2 regions of the Streptomyces sp. NBC_01431 genome follow, and region 2 is predicted to be linked to the other one. Evidence: predicted binding sites of a transcription regulator. Region 2 holds the regulator's gene; the other holds the start of a gene.
The links. Region 2 encodes HrcA, which represses chaperone genes, less so after heat shock. Its sites were predicted from a motif close to TTNGCACTCNGNNNNNCNGAGTGCNAA; they were not measured.
Positions count from the first base shown of each region.

Region 1: the regulator HrcA is predicted to act here: its motif matches at 1,574-1,600, upstream of groES (co-chaperone GroES).

Region 1 covers NZ_CP109496.1:3,341,063-3,345,216, reverse strand. Annotated here, with positions in the region: gene OG522_RS15205 (class I SAM-dependent methyltransferase) at 1-523, opposite strand, end outside; gene OG522_RS15200 (polysaccharide deacetylase family protein) at 522-1,433, shown strand; gene groES (co-chaperone GroES) at 1,746-2,054, shown strand; gene groL (chaperonin GroEL) at 2,169-3,797, shown strand; gene OG522_RS15185 (ester cyclase) at 3,881-4,154, opposite strand, start outside.
Region 2 covers NZ_CP109496.1:5,527,117-5,531,270, forward strand. Annotated here, with positions in the region: gene OG522_RS25235 (DUF3097 domain-containing protein) at 1-618, opposite strand, end outside; gene OG522_RS25240 (MBL fold metallo-hydrolase) at 757-1,479, opposite strand; gene hrcA (heat-inducible transcriptional repressor HrcA) at 1,636-2,655, shown strand; gene dnaJ (molecular chaperone DnaJ) at 2,656-3,792, shown strand; gene OG522_RS25255 (nitronate monooxygenase) at 3,973-4,154, shown strand, end outside.

The DNA.
Region 1 (4,154 bases), 2.2 Mb from region 2:
GGGCGACGGCCGCCGTCAGCGGGTCGCGGTCGACCGCGAGGACACGGATCCCGGCGCGCGCGAGCGCGAGGGCGTCCCCGCCGATGCCGCAGCACAGGTCCGCGACACCGCGTACGCCGCGCGAGGCGAACACCCGCGCGCGATGGGCGGCGACCGAGGCGCGGGTCGACTGCTCGACGCCGTTCGGGGTGAAGAACATCCGGTGCGCGTCCTCGGCACCGAACTTCGCCACCGCCCGCTGCCGCAGCCGCGCCTGCCCGAGCGCCGCCGACACCAGGTCCGCGTCGTGCTCGCGGCGCAGCCGGGTGGCCACCGCCAGCTCCTGGGACGGGTCGTACTCCCGCAGTGAGGCGAGCAGGGCGCGGCCTTCGCCGGTCAGCAGGAGGGAGAAGGTGTCGAGGTCGTTCACCCCGCCATTGTCGTCCAGTCGCCGGGCCGCTGTGGGCCAGGCGGGCGACGGTGCGCCCGTGGTGGCGGTGTCGTGCGGCTCGCGCGGCGCGGTCCTGACAGGATGCGGCGCCATGCAGCTAGTAGGACAAAAGGGGAAATCCCGAACATCACTCACCAAGGCCGTCTGGGCCGCCGCGGCGCTCGCCGCCGCCCTGCTCGCCTCCGGGTGCGCCGCCGACGACGCCGGAACCGGTCAGCACGGCGCCCCGGCCGCCAAGGGGCCGGCCGGCTCCCTCACCGGATACTCCGAGCAGCTCAAACACGCCGAGGCCGCCCGGCTCGCGGCGGTCAAGAAGTGGGGGCTCGCCAAGCCGCCGCTGCTCGCGCCCCCGGCGCCCGCCGTCAAGCCGAGGATCACCAACCGACCGGGGTTCGAGACCGACGGGGGAGACTCGCTGCCGCCCGTCTTCACCACCGTGCCGACCAAGGACAAGATCGTCTTCCTGACGATCGACGACGGCGCGGACAAGGACCCCCAGTTCCTGAAGATGATGCAGGAACTCCGCATCCCGTACACGGCGTTCCTCAGCGACTACCTCGTCAAGGACAACCACGCGTACTTCAAGAAGATGCAGAGCCTCGGGGTCACGCTCAACAACCACACCCTCAACCACCGCTACATGCCCGCGCTCTCCTACGACGAGCAGCGGCACGAGATCTGCGACCAGCAGGACAAGATCGGCCAGTGGGCGGGTGAGCGGCCCAAGCTGTTCCGGCCGCCGTACGGCAACTACAACGAGGACACCCTCAAGGCCGCCCAGTCGTGCGGGATCAAGGCCGCGCCGCTGTGGGCGGAGGAGGCCTTCACCGATCACATGGAATGGCGCGAGTGGGACCGCGACCTGCACCCCGGCGACATCATCCTCACCCACTTCCGCGGACCCCAGGACTGGAACGGCACCATGGGCGACATGGTCCGGCAGGTGATGAAGGTGATCACCGACAAGGGGTACGCGGTAGCCCGGCTGGAGGACTACGTATGACCGGAGCCGGGGATCCGGCATGAACCGCGCGCACCGGCCGCGGGCCGCCCCTGGGAGGGCGGACCGCGGCCGGTGGGCTGTCCGGGGGCGCTTGGCGGGCCGTCACACAGCCCCGCGGAATCCGCCGCGTCGGTGCGAGATTGGCACTCCGCTTGACCGAGTGCTAATCGCCGTCCTAGTCTCGCTTCTGGCACTCCCCACTGGAGAGTGCCAACACAGCGACGGGCAGGTCCGGCACCCGCGACGACGGATCCACCTGGTCGCCACCCAAACAGTTAACCCCGTGAGATCTCCGAAGGGGGAGACCGGATCGTGACGACCACCAGCTCCAAGGTTGCCATCAAGCCGCTCGAGGACCGCATTGTGGTCCAGCCGCTCGACGCCGAGCAGACCACGGCCTCCGGCCTGGTCATTCCGGACACCGCCAAGGAGAAGCCCCAGGAGGGCGTCGTCCTGGCCGTTGGTCCGGGCCGCTTCGAGAACGGCGAGCGTCTGCCGCTCGACGTCAAGGTCGGCGACATCGTGCTGTACAGCAAGTACGGCGGCACCGAGGTGAAGTACAACGGCGACGAGTACCTCGTCCTCTCGGCTCGCGACGTGCTCGCGATCATCGAGAAGTAATTCACCTCGAAGCGAATGCTTTGAGTCTGCGCCCCTGGTCACCCCGCTGATTGCCGGGCGGCGAGGGGCGCAGTTTCGTTAACCCGAGTTTTCCGAGAGGGCTGAACCGCTCCCATGGCGAAGATCCTGAAGTTCGACGAGGACGCCCGTCGCGCCCTTGAGCGCGGCGTCAACAAGCTTGCCGACACGGTGAAGGTGACGATCGGCCCCAAGGGCCGCAACGTCGTCATCGACAAGAAGTTCGGCGCTCCCACCATCACCAACGACGGTGTCACCATCGCGCGCGAGGTCGAGCTCGACGACCCGTACGAGAACCTGGGCGCCCAGCTCGTCAAGGAGGTGGCGACCAAGACCAACGACATCGCGGGTGACGGCACCACCACCGCGACCGTGCTGGCCCAGGCGCTGGTGCGCGAGGGTCTGCGCAACGTCGCCGCCGGCGCCTCCCCGGCCGCCCTGAAGAAGGGCATCGACGCCGCGGTCAAGGCCGTGTCCGAGGAGCTCCTCGCGACCGCCCGTCCGATCGAGGACAAGACCGACATCGCCGCCGTCGCCGCGCTGTCCGCCCAGGACAAGCAGATCGGCGAGCTCATCGCCGAGGCCATGGACAAGGTCGGCAAGGACGGTGTCATCACCGTCGAGGAGTCCAACACCTTCGGTGTGGAGCTCGAGTTCACCGAGGGCATGGCCTTCGACAAGGGCTACCTGTCGCACTACATGGTCACCGACCAGGAGCGTATGGAGGCCGTCCTCGACGACCCGTACATCCTGATCAACCAGGGCAAGATCTCCTCGATCCAGGACCTGCTGCCGCTCCTGGAGAAGGTCATCCAGGCCGGCTCCTCCAAGCCGCTCCTGATCATCGCCGAGGACGTCGAGGGCGAGGCGCTCTCCACCCTGGTCGTCAACAAGATCCGCGGCACGTTCAACGCCGTGGCCGTCAAGGCTCCCGGCTTCGGCGACCGTCGCAAGGCGATGCTCCAGGACATGGCCACCCTCACCGGTGCCACCGTCATCGCCGAAGAGGTCGGCCTCAAGCTGGACCAGGCCGGTCTTGAGGTGCTCGGCAGCGCCCGTCGCGTGACCGTCACCAAGGACGACACCACCATCGTCGACGGTGGCGGCAACTCCGGTGACGTCGAGGGCCGCATCGCCCAGATCAAGGCCGAGATCGAGTCCACGGACTCCGACTGGGACCGCGAGAAGCTCCAGGAGCGCCTCGCGAAGCTGGCCGGCGGCGTGTGCGTGATCAAGGTCGGCGCCGCCACCGAGGTCGAGCTCAAGGAGCGCAAGCACCGTCTGGAGGACGCCATCTCCGCGACCCGCGCCGCGGTCGAGGAGGGCATCGTCTCCGGTGGTGGCTCCGCCCTGGTGCACGCCGCCAAGGTCCTGGAGGGCAACCTCGACAAGACCGGCGACGAGGCCACCGGTGTCGCCGTCGTGCGCCGCGCCGTCGTCGAGCCGCTGCGCTGGATCGCCGAGAACGCCGGTCTTGAGGGCTACGTCATCACCTCCAAGGTGAGCGAGCTGGACAAGGGCTTCGGCTTCAACGCCGCGACCGGTGAGTACGGCGACCTGGTCAAGGCCGGCGTCATCGACCCGGTCAAGGTCACCCGCTCCGCCCTGGAGAACGCCGCCTCCATCGCCTCCCTGCTGCTCACGACCGAGACCCTGGTCGTCGAGAAGCCGGCCGAGGAGGAGCCCGAGGCCGGTCACGGCCACGGTCACGGCCACAGCCACTGACGGCCCCGCACCACGCGTGAAGGCCCCCGCTCCCGCCATCGGCGGGGCGGGGGCCTTCCCCGTTTCCGGGAGGTGTCGGCGCCTCAGCCCCCGATGCCCAACTGCCGCATCAGCTTCATGGCGTCGTAGTGCCACCAGCCTTCCTGGATCCTGTCGTTCTTGAACCGGAAGATCGTGGTGCCGGTCATGCTGACCTGCTTGCCGGTGGCCGGGACGCCCCTGAAGTCGCCCGTGTGGGTGCCGTTCAAGGTCCACAGCGTCACCACGTCGTCGCCCTCGCAGATCTGCCGGTCGAGTTCGAAGGCGAAGTCGAAGGCCGACCGCCATCCGGCGACGTCGTTGCGGATCTTGTCGGAG
Region 2 (4,154 bases):
CGGTTTCACCGCCTCCCACACGTCGATGTACGGGTGGCCGACGATCAGAACGTCCGCGTCCGTCACCGACGCCGCGATGCGGGACTCCTTCGAGCCCGGGACCAGGTGGTCCACCAGGACACCGAGGCGGGCGTCCGGGCCGGGGGAGAACTCGGCGACGATCGCCGGGAGGTCGTCGATGCCCTCCAGGTACTCCACGACCACGCCCTCGATGCGCAGGTCGTCGCCCCACACCTTCTCCACCAGTTCCGCGTCGTGGCGGCCCTCGACATAGATCCGGCCCGCCCGCGCGACCCGGGCCCGCGCGCCCGGTACCGCCAGCGATCCGGACGCGGTGCGGGCGGTGCGGGCCGGGGCGGCCGCGGAGGGGCGTACGAGCGTGACCACCTTGCCCTCAAGAAGGAAGCCGCGGGGCGCGAGCGGGAAGACGCGGTGCTTGCCGAAACGGTCCTCCAGGGTGACCGTCGGCCCCTCGGCCGTCTTCTCGCAGCGGACCACGGCTCCGCAGAACCCGGTGGAGACCTCCTCCACGACGAGATCGGCCTCGGCGGCGACCTCGGGCGCGGGGGTCTGCTTCTTCTTCCAGGGGGGCGTCAGGTCAGGGCTGTAGCTGCGCATGGCCTCATTATTCGGGGCGGTTGGGCGAGGGGCGCTTGCGGCCGGGGGTCCGGGGGTTGACCCCCGGGGGATGCAGCCAGGGGGGGCGTGAGATCGGGGCTGTATCTGCGCATTCGCATGACAATACGGCTGAGCGGGCTACGACATGCCGAATCTCGCGGCGAGTTGGTCGCGCTGGGCGCGCACGAACGCCGCGTCCACCGCCGCCCCGTGCCCGGGTACGTACACCGCGTCCTCGCCGCCCAGCGAGAGCAGCCGGTCCAGGGCGGCCGGCCAGCGCGAGACCACCGCGTCGGGCCCCGCCTGCGGCTCGCCCGACTCCTCGACCAGGTCGCCGCAGAAGACGACCTCGGGCCACCCGCCACTCGCGGGGACCAGGACCGCGAGGTCGTGCCCGCTGTGACCGGGCCCCACGTTGGCGAGCAGCACCTGGCGGCCGCCCAGGTCAAGGGTCCACTCCCCGCACACCGCGTGGTGCGGCCGGACCAGCACGTCGGCGGCCTCGGCGGCCGCTTCGTCGGACACGCCCTGGCTCACCGCGTCGGCGCGCATCTCGTCGCCGTCCAGGGCGCGCTCGATCCCGACCGCTCCGTACACCTCGGCGCCGGCGAAGACCGCCGTGCCCAGGACGTGGTCGAAGTGCGGATGGCTGAGTGCGATGTGGGTCACTCTGCGGCCGAACAGGGCCTCCGCCTGGGCCCGGAGTTCGGCGCCCTCCTGAAGGGTCGAGCCCGTGTCGTAAAGGAGGAGTCCGTGCTCTCCGGCGACGAGTCCGGCCGTGGCGTCCCAGCCGGGCAGGCGTCTGCGGCCCACTCCGTCACCCAGCCGCTCCCAGCCGAAGTCTTCCCAACTGACGTCCATGACGCGACGCTATCCGCAATCGGCCGGTGACGTCGCACGGTAGCGTGGTCGGCCGCCCTTGCTAGGGGCGTACCGGTCGGCCGTACACTGGCCGGGGGATTGCTGGCACTCGAAGACAGTGAGTGCCAAAACGGACGGCAACTGGAGGTGTGCGCGGTGCTCAGTGAACGCAGGCTCGAGGTGTTGCGCGCCATCGTCCAGGACTATGTCGGCACCGAGGAGCCGGTGGGGTCCAAGGCCCTGACCGAGCGGCACGCACTGGGCGTCTCGCCGGCGACCGTACGCAACGACATGGCCGTACTGGAGGAGGAGGGCTTCATCGCCCAACCCCACACCAGCGCCGGCCGGATCCCGACCGACAAGGGCTACCGGCTCTTCGTCGACCGGCTCGCGGGCGTCAAGCCCCTGTCGTCGCCCGAGCGCCGGGCGATCCAGAACTTCCTGGACAGCGCCGTCGACCTGGACGACGTCGTCGCCCGTACGGTGCGGCTGCTCGCGCAGCTGACCCGGCAGGTGGCGGTCGTGCAGTACCCGTCGCTGACCCGCTCGACCGTGCGTCATGTGGAGCTTCTCTCACTCGCCCCGGCCCGGCTGATGCTGGTGCTGATCACCGACACCGGGCGGGTCGAGCAGCGCATGGTCGACTGCCCGGCGCCGTTCGGCGAGGCCTCGCTCGCGGACCTGCGGGCCCGGCTCAACGCACGGGTGGTGGGACGCCGCTTCGCGGACGTACCGCAGCTGGTGCAGGACCTGCCGGAGTCCTTTGAACCGGAGGACCGAGGAACCGTTTCGACGGTCCTCGCCACCCTCCTCGAAACCCTGGTCGAAGAGACCGAGGAGCGGCTGATGATCGGCGGCACCGCCAATCTCACCCGCTTCGGACACGACTTCCCGCTGACCATCCGGCCGGTGCTGGAGGCACTTGAGGAGCAGGTCGTGCTCCTCAAGCTGCTCGGCGAGGCCAAGGAATCAGGCATGACCGTACGCATCGGGCACGAGAACAACGCCCATGAAGGACTGAACTCCACGTCCGTCGTATCGGTCGGCTACGGTTCCGGCGGCGAGGCGGTCGCCAAACTCGGCGTGGTCGGACCGACCCGCATGGATTACCCCGGAACGATGGGAGCGGTACGCGCAGTGGCACGTTACGTCGGACAGATCCTGGCGGAGTCGTAAGTGGCCACGGACTACTACGCCGTACTCGGCGTGCGCCGCGACGCATCACAGGACGAGATCAAGAAGGCCTTCCGCAGGCTGGCCCGCGAACTCCACCCGGATGTGAATCCGGACCCGAAGACGCAGGAGCGCTTCAAGGAGATCAACGCCGCCTACGAGGTCCTCTCCGACCCGCAGAAGAAGCAGGTCTACGACCTCGGCGGCGATCCGCTGTCGTCGTCGGGCGGCGGCGGGGCCGGAGGCTTCGGAGCCGGTGGCTTCGGCAACTTCTCGGACATCATGGACGCCTTCTTCGGCACGGCGTCGCAGCGCGGACCGCGCTCGCGCACCCGCCGCGGCCAGGACGCCATGATCCGCCTGGAGATCGACCTCAACGAGGCGGCCTTCGGCACCACCAAGGAGATCCAGGTCGACACCGCAGTGGTGTGTACGACCTGTTCGGGCGAGGGCGCCGCTCCCGGTACATCCGCGCAGACCTGTGACATGTGCCGTGGCCGCGGCGAGGTGTCCCAGGTCACCCGGTCCTTCCTGGGCCAGGTCATGACCTCGCGCCCGTGCCCCCAGTGCCAGGGCTTCGGCACCGTGGTCCCCACCCCGTGCCCGGAGTGCGCGGGCGACGGCCGCATCCGGTCGCGCCGCACCCTCACGGTGAAGATCCCGGCCGGTGTCGACAACGGCACCCGGATCCAGCTCGCGGGCGAGGGCGAGGTCGGCCCCGGCGGCGGCCCTGCCGGCGACTTGTACGTGGAGATCCACGAGCTGCCGCACGACGTGTTCCAGCGCCGCGGCGACGATCTGCACTGCACGGTCACCATCCCCATGACGGCGGCGTCGCTCGGCACGAAGGTGCCGCTCCAGACGCTCGACGGCATGGAGGAGGTGGACATCCGGCCGGGCACCCAGTCCGGCCAGTCCATCCCGCTGCACGGCCGCGGCATCACGCATCTGCGCGGCGGCGGCCGGGGCGACCTCATCGTCCACGTCGAGGTCCTGACCCCGAGCAAGCTCGACCCCCAGCAGGAGGACCTGCTGCGCCAGCTGGCGAAACTCCGCGGTGAGGAACGCCCCACGGGCCAGTTCCAGCCCGGCCAGCAGGGGCTGTTCTCGCGTCTGAAGGACGCGTTCAACGGGCGCTGAGCCGACAACGAAGAGGGGCCGGGGTACAACACCCCGGCCCCTCTTCGTGCTCCGGGGGTCCGGGGGGCTCCGGGGCTCCGGGAGTAAGAACCGGACGCCGTCGACGAGGGTGGCCGACCTCACGACCCCGGGCGGAAGAGGCGATTCGGTGCGAGAGCCCCCACATGGCACCATGCGAGCATGGCTTTGACCGATCTCTGCCGGTATCCGATCGTGCAGGCGCCCATGGCGGGCGGCGCCTCCGGTCCGGCACTGGCCGCAGCCGTCTCCGAGGCCGGCGGGCTCGGATTCCTGGCCGCCGGGTACAAGACCGCCGACGGCATGTACGAGGAGATCAAGCAGGTGCGCGGGCTGACGAACCA